One region of the Terribacillus sp. AE2B 122 genome, then DNA from elsewhere that is predicted to be linked to it. Evidence: riboswitches for the same ligand, from Rfam matches in the RefSeq annotation. Region 1 holds a riboswitch; each other region holds the start of a gene.
The links. Region 1 has a riboswitch for S-adenosylmethionine ahead of AE2B122_RS17330 (ABC transporter permease). Riboswitches for the same ligand answer to the same signal wherever they lie in the genome.
Positions count from the first base shown of each region.

Region 2: it holds a riboswitch for S-adenosylmethionine, as region 1 does, so the genes downstream of both, AE2B122_RS08145 (PLP-dependent aspartate aminotransferase family protein) here and AE2B122_RS17330 (ABC transporter permease) in region 1, are expected to answer to the same signal.
Region 3: it holds a riboswitch for S-adenosylmethionine, as region 1 does, so the genes downstream of both, AE2B122_RS08600 (methionine ABC transporter ATP-binding protein) here and AE2B122_RS17330 (ABC transporter permease) in region 1, are expected to answer to the same signal.
Region 4: it holds a riboswitch for S-adenosylmethionine, as region 1 does, so the genes downstream of both, AE2B122_RS00885 (cyclase family protein) here and AE2B122_RS17330 (ABC transporter permease) in region 1, are expected to answer to the same signal.

Region 1 covers NZ_LR700950.1:74,676-76,878, reverse strand. Annotated here, with positions in the region: gene AE2B122_RS17330 (ABC transporter permease) at 2-925, opposite strand; SAM riboswitch class I at 1,054-1,157, opposite strand; gene AE2B122_RS17325 (NADPH-dependent FMN reductase) at 1,302-1,844, opposite strand; gene AE2B122_RS17320 (homoserine dehydrogenase) at 1,863-2,203, opposite strand, start outside.
Region 2 covers NZ_LR700943.1:594,957-597,159, reverse strand. Annotated here, with positions in the region: gene AE2B122_RS08145 (PLP-dependent aspartate aminotransferase family protein) at 1-904, opposite strand, end outside; SAM riboswitch class I at 980-1,088, opposite strand; gene metX (homoserine O-acetyltransferase) at 1,090-2,157, opposite strand.
Region 3 covers NZ_LR700944.1:28,774-30,976, forward strand. Annotated here, with positions in the region: gene AE2B122_RS08595 (methionine ABC transporter permease) at 1-122, opposite strand, end outside; gene AE2B122_RS08600 (methionine ABC transporter ATP-binding protein) at 113-1,138, opposite strand; SAM riboswitch class I at 1,220-1,329, opposite strand; gene AE2B122_RS08605 (GGDEF domain-containing phosphodiesterase) at 1,504-2,203, opposite strand, start outside.
Region 4 covers NZ_LR700942.1:176,762-178,964, reverse strand. Annotated here, with positions in the region: gene AE2B122_RS00890 (hypothetical protein) at 1-233, opposite strand, end outside; gene AE2B122_RS00885 (cyclase family protein) at 307-1,044, opposite strand; SAM riboswitch class I at 1,128-1,214, opposite strand; gene AE2B122_RS00880 (hypothetical protein) at 1,321-2,203, opposite strand, start outside.

The DNA.
Region 1 (2,203 bases):
CTCACTTCTCATTCAGCCGAATTCTCGGATCAATATATCTGTAGGAAATATCGACAAGCATATTGATCACAACATAAAAGGCGGCAGTAAACAGGATGGCACCTTGAATGATTGGAATATCCTTTTGGTCGATTGCATCTACAATAAGTCTCCCTAGTCCCTGTCTTGAAAAAACAGTTTCCGTAACAACCGAACCAGCGAGCATCTCTCCAAATATCATTCCCACCATAGTCACCGCTGGAATAAGGGCATGACGCAGAATATGCTTAAACAAAATTGCTCGCTGCCCGATACCTTTTCCGCGTAAAGATCGGATGAATGGCTCATTAGATGCTTCCAAAATGCTGTTCCGAATCAGCCTTGTAATCACTCCCGCGCCGGTAATTCCGAGACCAATCGATGGCAGAATCAGCTGCTCAAAAGATCCATTTCCGATGGACGGCAGCAGGTGGAGTTGTACGGAAAAGATCCATATAAGAAGAATTCCAATCCAGAAATTAGGAGTAGAAACCCCGATCAAACTCAACACCCGGATAATGCCATCCAGCAGTTTGTTCTGATATACCGCTGATAAGATACCTAAAATCAGACCTAGTACAATAGCTACAATCATGCTCGATATGGTTAGCGCCAATGTTGGTCCCAAATTATCAAGCAGCCGGTCCAGAACCGGTTCACTATTCGCATAAGAGGTTCCTAAATCTCCTTGGAATAACCCAGCTATGTAATCCAGATATTGTGAAATAAGTGGTCTATCCAATCCGAGTTCTTCTCGAAGCTGATTTACCGTCTCTGTCGGCACATCGTCTCCGGCTAATAATGTCGCTACATCTCCAGGAAGAATATTAACGATAATAAACACAAGCGTGACCGAACCTAAAATGACACCGGCAGCCATACCAAAACGAGACAATACATATAGCATTTCTGTCCACCTCCATCCACCTTATATAAATTAAACTTTTCCAATCATCATAGTAGGAATTAAAGGCGCAGAAACCTCTATCTAAAAATAAAACGACTCACCACGAAAGATAAGTGGGGAGTCGTTCCTGCTTATCTTTCGGGATCACCCGATGGATTTGGCACAGTATTCCTGACGGAACCCGCTGCCGAAGCTTCATAGGGCCATATCCCTCCACTTCTCTTGATAAGAACTATTCAATTAAATAAAAAAACGCTTTTACTCCTACAAACGGGGAATAAAAGCCTCTGGTGGTCCAGTCAGCATTTATACAACTTATGGTAATTAGAATAAACGCAATCCTTGTACGCGTCAATATAAATTCAAAATATTTAAATTATTTTAACAGTATATGGGCGGCAACAGCTTGATGCTGCAACGCCTCATCCAGCCCAATAACAAATTGCTCCAGTGTTTTTTGACAATCTTCGGTCAGAATAAAATCCTTGTATTCTTTTCGGCTTACAGCCAGCTGTTGGGGAATTGCATGCGCAGACAGACTGCTAAAAACAGTCCGCATCCCATTCAATGTATTGATACCGCCCTTTAGTCCTCCTGTACTCGTTAACAGTCCGACGGGCTTACCTTTCAGCAAATCTTTATCCAGATAGTCAATTGCGTTCTTTAATGCCCCGCTGTAACTGCCATGGTATTCAGGTGAACCGACCACAAGTCCCTCTGCCGAACTGATTCGTTCCCGCAGCCAATCAGCTGCTGCTCCAGCCGGCCGGACCGGGTGAAAAAGCGGCAGATCTAATTCCCCTATATTGATTATATCGGTCTCATATCTGGCCTTTTGCAACAGCGTCTGTACTTCTTCTAACAACTTCCTCGTTGTAGATGCAGGATTCAAGCTTCCGTTTAGAAATACGATTGTCATCCGAACTCTCCTCCTGTATTAAGCTTCTGCTTTAGCCGGTTTTCTAGCGGCAACTCTATAATAATGGCTATCAGATTCAACGTTTTCTCCGTGCAGAAGAATGGTCTCACCAGACGGCAAGTGAACGAAAGGAACTGCCTCGCGCTTCTCCGTGAATTTGATTACCCGCTTTACTTCTATTTCCTTCCGCTGGTGGACAAGATTCGCCAAGTCCTCAACGATGGCGCTTGCAGTCGGCAATGCCCCAGCACCTGGCCCTTGAAGCTTCAGCTTGCCAACTAGGTCACCTTCCACACATACAGCATTATCTACTCCATCCACGCTGTACAAAGGATGTGCAGCAGATAAAATGACTGGTT
Region 2 (2,203 bases), on a different contig from region 1:
CTGCATTTTGTACATGGCGCTCAACGCGCAAGTGCAAAGTCTCAAGCCCCTGAATCAGCTGCCATGCATTAAACGGACTAAGCGCAGCGCCTAAATCACGAAGCAATTGCACGCGCAATTTCGTACTGAAAGCAAGTGTGCCGAAATCAAATGCATAGCGGATGCCATTGTAGCTTGGATCCGGTTCTGTGAATGTCGGAAATTTCGGTGAATTCCAATCAAACCTGCCTCCGTCTACAATCAATCCCCCTATAGAAGTACCATGACCGCCAATCCACTTCGTCGCACTGTGAACAACAATATCAGCTCCAAGTGTAATCGGTTTGCTCAAAATCGGTGTAGCAAACGTACTGTCAACGATTAGCGGAATACCAGCATCGTGCGCCACTTTTGCTACTGCTTCTACGTCTAGCACATGCAGACTCGGGTTTCCAATAATTTCAGCAAATACAGCCTTCGTTTTGTCTGTAATCGCTGCACGGAAAGCTTCCGGATCAGTTGGATCAACGAATTTTACGTTGATTCCATAGCGCGGAAGTGTCGTTTGAAATAGATTATACGTTCCGCCATACAAATTGGTCGCTGCTACGATTTCATCTCCAGCGGCTGCCAGATTGAGAATGCTGTAGCTGATTGCTGCCATACCAGAAGCAACGCCGACTGCTGCAACGCCGTCTTCGAGCAACGCAATCCGCTTTTCCAAAACATCGACTGTAGGATTGCCGATACGGGAATAAATGTTACCCGGCTCATCCAAGGCGAATAGACGCTCTGCATGATCTGTATCATGGAAAAGGTAAGAAGTCGTTTGATAAAGCGGAACTGCTCTTGAACCTGTTGTCGGATCTGGAGCTTGCCCGCCGTGTAATGCTAATGTCTCCGCTTTATATACTTGATCTGTCATTTTGTCATTCCTCCAATTTATATATAGATGAAAAAAAGCAGCTTCCGGTAAGAAGCTGCTGCATAAGCATGGAACTTCTTATCTCTCAAACTCTTTGTTTGCTGGAAGTAGCACCTTCCAAGCATTGCTGCTTGCAGGTTGCCGGGCATCATAGGACCAGTCCCTCCGCCTCTCTTGATAAGCTATTATGAAATTTTCATAGGCTGCTGAAGCACCTGACGGATATGATGTCCCCATTTTTCAAATTCGAGCAGGAAGCCATCGTGTCCATAGATTGTTTTAACGTCTACATGACGGGCACCCGGAACTGCTGCTGCAAAGCGTTCAATCTCTTCAGGCGGAAACAGCAAATCTCTGGAGAAGCCGAATGTCAGTACAATTGCCTTTATACTTTGAGCGGCAGACTGCCATCCTCCTCTTCCCCTGCCGATATCATGACTGTTCATCGCCTCTAATAAAGTCATATAACAATTGGCATCAAAGCGATTGACGAGCTTCTCTCCTTGGTAGTTCAAATATGATTCCACTTCATATGCCGCATCGTCCCTGCGGGATGCAGCGCGGCGGAAGCGTTCATTATATTGGTGATCGGAACGGTAAGTAAGCATTCCTACCATCCTTGCAAGTCCGAGACCAGCGGCAGGTGGTTTATCTGCTGTGTAATTACCATTGTTCCAATTGTGATCGGAAGTGATAGCTGTCTTGGCTAAGTGATTATAGGCAATTGCATAATCACTTACGTAAGGAGTTGCCGCCAAAGGGATCAGTACATCCATGAAATCCGGGTACATGACACCCCATTCTAGTACTTGCATTCCACCTAATGATCCGCCGATCACAGCTCTCAAATGAGAGATTCCTAGTTTCTTCAACGCAATGCGCTGAACTGAAACCATGTCACGGATCGTAATAGCTGGAAAAGCAGCCGCATACCTATCACCTGAAACTGGATCTGCCGATAAGGCGCATGTTGTGCCATTGCAGCCACCCAGCACATTGAATGTAATTATTTTATACCGGCTGGTGTCGATAAACCCTCCTGGCTGCAGCAATCCGCTCCACCAGCCTGGATTTGTACCAGTACCGGCCGCAAATTGATCTCCTGTCAGCGCATGGCAGATAAGCACCGTTTCTCCTGATTCAGGACCGCTTCTTTCATAAGCTACTTCCACTTTTGAAAGGATCTCACCTGATTCAAGCTCGATATCACCTATGAGAAGTTTGCCGGTTTGGTATGACTGTTCTGACTCCATGTTCCGTACGCTTCCTCCCCTCAAATAAAAAAGCCACCCTGAGAGG
Region 3 (2,203 bases), on a different contig from region 1:
AGTAAAAGACCGATAATAATACCGAAAATTGACCCAATCACCAAAGTGACAGCTACCATCAGGATCGTCTGACCTGTTGCTTCGACGATTCGCGGCCAAAATGTCTGCCAATCTACGCCCATGTTACGTCCACCTCCTCTATTTGTACGATTTCATTCAATTCTTCCACTGCATTGGCCGTTTTCCCAACGTCTCCATCAAAGCTAACAAGTAAGTTTCCGTAGAATTTAGCCTGAATCTCTTGGACGGAACCATAGACGATGTTCACGTCAATATCGTGCTTCCTCGTTACCCGGGATAAGACAGGTTCGCTCGCAACCTCTCCTTTAAAGATGATCCGATACAGTTGCTTCCCGCCTTTTTGTCGCCACTCATCCAATAGGGACGGAGAAGGAAGATCCTGCTGCACGGAACGGATGAAACGCTTCGTCGTCTGATGGGCAGGACTTGTGAATGTATCGAATACTCCTCCCGATTCTATGACCTCGCCATCCTCCATAACAGCAACCTTGTCGCAGATTGACTGAATCACATGCATTTCATGGGTAATCAGTAGAATTGTGATGCCGAATTCCTTATTTACCTTTTTCAGAAGTCGGAGTATCTCTCCGGTTGTATCAGGGTCCAACGCTGAGGTTGCTTCATCACAAATCAAAATATCCGGCGAAGTAGCTAGCGCCCTAGCAATGCCCACTCGCTGCTTTTGCCCTCCCGACAGCTGTTCCGGATAATCCTTTGCTTTATCCGACAATCCAACGAAGCGGAGAAGTTCATCTACTCTCTCTTTTATTTTTGCTCGCGGCATTTTTGCCAGTTTCAAAGGATAAGCAACATTACCAGCAACAGTCCGCGAGGTTAACAGATTGAAATTCTGAAAGATCATCCCTATCCTGCGGCGTACTTTCCTGACCTCAGTTGGGCGAAGACTAGCTAAATCCACACCTTGCACTTCCACAGCTCCAGCCGTCGGGTTCTCCAGCACATTCACTAGCCGTAACAATGTACTTTTACCTGCTCCGCTGAAGCCGATAATGCCGAATATTTCTCCTTCCTCGATTGTCAGATTCACATTTCGGACAGCATGCACCTCCCGTTTTCCGATTGTAAAAGTCTTAGATACATCCTTGAACGTAATCATCACTTTTCCTCCCATCAACGCAAAAGAGCCCTCTTTTTCCTTATCCAGAAAAAAGAGGGCTCCACGTATGAAACTTCCTCATTCTCATCTTCCAAACGCTCATAGGCGTTTGCAGGAATTGGCACGGTATTTGTGTAAACCCGTTGCCGAGACGTCATAGGGCCTGATCCCTCGGTCTCTCTGGATAAGAATAAAACAAGTATGTAGTTGTAAGATTTGATTACCATGTTATGGGTTTTCCAATAGAATGTCAATTCATTTTTTGAAAATCTTTTTTTCTTCTTCCCTTGTCGATATAAAAAAAGGCTGCTTACACGCAGCCTTTCAAACATAGTATAATGCTTGTCAAAAGTCACTCTTAGGATTTACAGCCACTTCGAACGAAATAACACGGCCTCCGTCGGCTTCCCAATCAAATATCCCTGCACTAACGCACAGCCATTTTCCTTTAGAAATTCAAGCTGTTCCTGTTCCTCGACACCTTCAGCAACCACGTCCAGATCGAGTTGCTTTGCCATAAGTAAAATCGTTTCAACCAACACTTTATTATTTCGATTGTGCATCATATCGCAGACAAAAGCACGATCGATTTTCAATGTATGAACAGGCAGGCGCTGGATGTACTGAAGAGAGCTGTAACCTGTCCCAAAATCATCGATGCTGATACGAATACCAAGCTGCTTGATATGCTCCAGAACAGCTATAGCATAGGAGTCACTAAATGGGATATTTTCTGTGATTTCCAATTCCAGATAAGTCGGGTCCATCTCATATTCACGCAGCGCATCCTCTAATTCTGCGAGAAAATCGGGATGGAGGAATTGATTGACAGAAATATTAACAGCAAGGCTGATCGGTTCATACTCTTGTGTTTTCCAGCAGCTCCATTGTCTGCACACTTCTCGGATCATCCATCTTCCAAGAGGAATAATGAAACGTGATTCTTCAGCAAGCGGAATGAATGTATTGGGAAACAGCAGCCCTCGCTCCGGATGCTCCCAGCGCATCAATACCTCCGCACCAGAAACAGTATTTGTATCTAAACGATATAGCGGCTGAAAGTGA
Region 4 (2,203 bases), on a different contig from region 1:
CCTGGCGGAAAGACAATATGCAAGCCCTTCTTGCGATCAGCTAGGTTCAGCAGCTGCTGAATACCTTTCGCATCATCATGTCTTCCATCAGCTCTGATTAGCGGGTGATCTGTTGCTACTATTGTATATGCTGACTTTAACTTTTCATTTAAATGATTGCTAGTTCGACTTATACCTCGCAGCGTTTCTGCTAGTTCGTTGAATACAGCTGGCAACTTCTGTTCCTTTTCCATCATGCCGCCTCCTATCAGTGAGTATTTTACCCATTATCCGATTTGGAGAGCCTTTAATCATATTGCGTTACTTTTAAGGCAAGACAGCAAAAGAACGAACAGGAAATCCTGACGCTTTTCCTGCTTTCGGTACGATATTAAAGATGAACGCCCCTTTTGCTGGCAGCTGATCCAGATTCGTCAGCAGTTCAACTTGGTAGGAATCTTGTTCCAGCACATAATATTCACCCAGTAAAGCACCGTTTTTCTGAAAATCGACTGCAGCATCCGTATCAAATGTTTCATGACCTACCGCCTTGATATTCCGTTCTTCATAAAGAAACTTTAAACTTCCCAGTGACCAGCCAGGAGAATGACTGTTTCCCTGTTCATCTTTGTTATCCATCTGTTCCTGATTTGGCCAGCGTTTGCTCCAATCTGTCCGTAAGGCTACGAAAGTGCCCGGTTCGATCTTGCCATGCTCTGACTCAAACGCCAGAATATCTTCTACAGACAATGAATAGTCATGATCGGCAGCAGATTGCTTAGATTTATCAATCACAACAAGCGGTAATACCAATTCTTTCAGCTCCAACTCTTCTAAGTATCGTGTCTCACGCACAAAGTGAATCGGTGCGTCCAGATGCGTTCCGTATTGCCCCGGGAAAGTAAAACTCTGAGCGAAGAACCCATCATCATGTGAGAATAGTGTTTCGAACTTTGCAGAATTAAAAGCTGAAAAACGCGGAGACTCTGGTCCAAAGGTGTGCGTCAGATCCACCCATTTCTTTTCTCTTAAGACTTCCAATGCTTTACTCAACTCGTTTAACATACACAATCACCTCATATTAATAGTGTAAAAAACAAAAAACCTCTCCTAAATAAGAAGAGGTTCGCTACTTTTATGTAGTCCGGTTCTTATCTAGTCTGGAATTAGCACAGTACACACAGTCTGTTGCTGAAGCTTCATAGGGCCAGTCCCTCCGCTTCTCTGGATAAGAGAAAAACAAAAAATCACAAATGACTATAGTATTTTTGAAAACAAGTAACCTTATTAATTATTCCTAGTGTAATAATGTAATCACAAAAAAGGTTTGAATTAACATATTTAATTATTAAATTGTGCCCTTCCAATCACGCCCTTTTCCTCAAGTTTAGTGATTGTTTGCATATGTAATTCATAAGTGAATGGTTTAGGTTTTGCTTCATTTCTTTTTACATACCCAGCTTGCGCGAGATCTCTACATCTCCAAGCTACAAATGAACTGGTTCTATCAATTTCTTCCGCTACCATATTAGCTGTTATTTTCATTGAGAGATTTTGGTTGTTTAATAAATGGATTGTTTGTAATATCTCTATCTCATCTCTGGTCCAAATTGCTGTTTCAGATTCTCTTTTCGCAATTTTGACAAGCTCTTCATCGTACTGAACTTGACACTTACCATCCTCACACCCCATACATTTCATTCTAAATCTTTCAAAAAGTTCAAGTTCTTCAATAGGATATTTTGTTCCACAATTAGTACAGATAATTTGTTTGTTTTCACGTAAACAATTAAAAATAAATGAAGTATAATCAAAAGCTCTTTGTTGATAAAATTTAGAATCTTTATTATCAGGCTTACCATATATTACTTTCTCATATACACAGAGACCAAAATCAAAAGCATACAAATGATTTGTCGTATTTTTAGAACTTCCGGATGTTCGTCCTTTAGCAGCAATCTCATTTATTTTATGCAGAAAACCATTAAACTCTAGAGAAGCTAACACGTTATCTAAATCTGGATTTGCCATGAAATGACTTGTAGGCACAGCTACTAAATCAGTAAAATAAGAGTTTTCCAGATTCTTTAGTTTATATTTATTCTCTTGCGCTGTGAGTATTAGCGACTTCAACAAATTTTCCTGAACATGGATATCTATCTTATCATCAAAAATACCTTTAGAGAATTTATGCTTACTAAAATAGCTACTTGTATGGTCAATA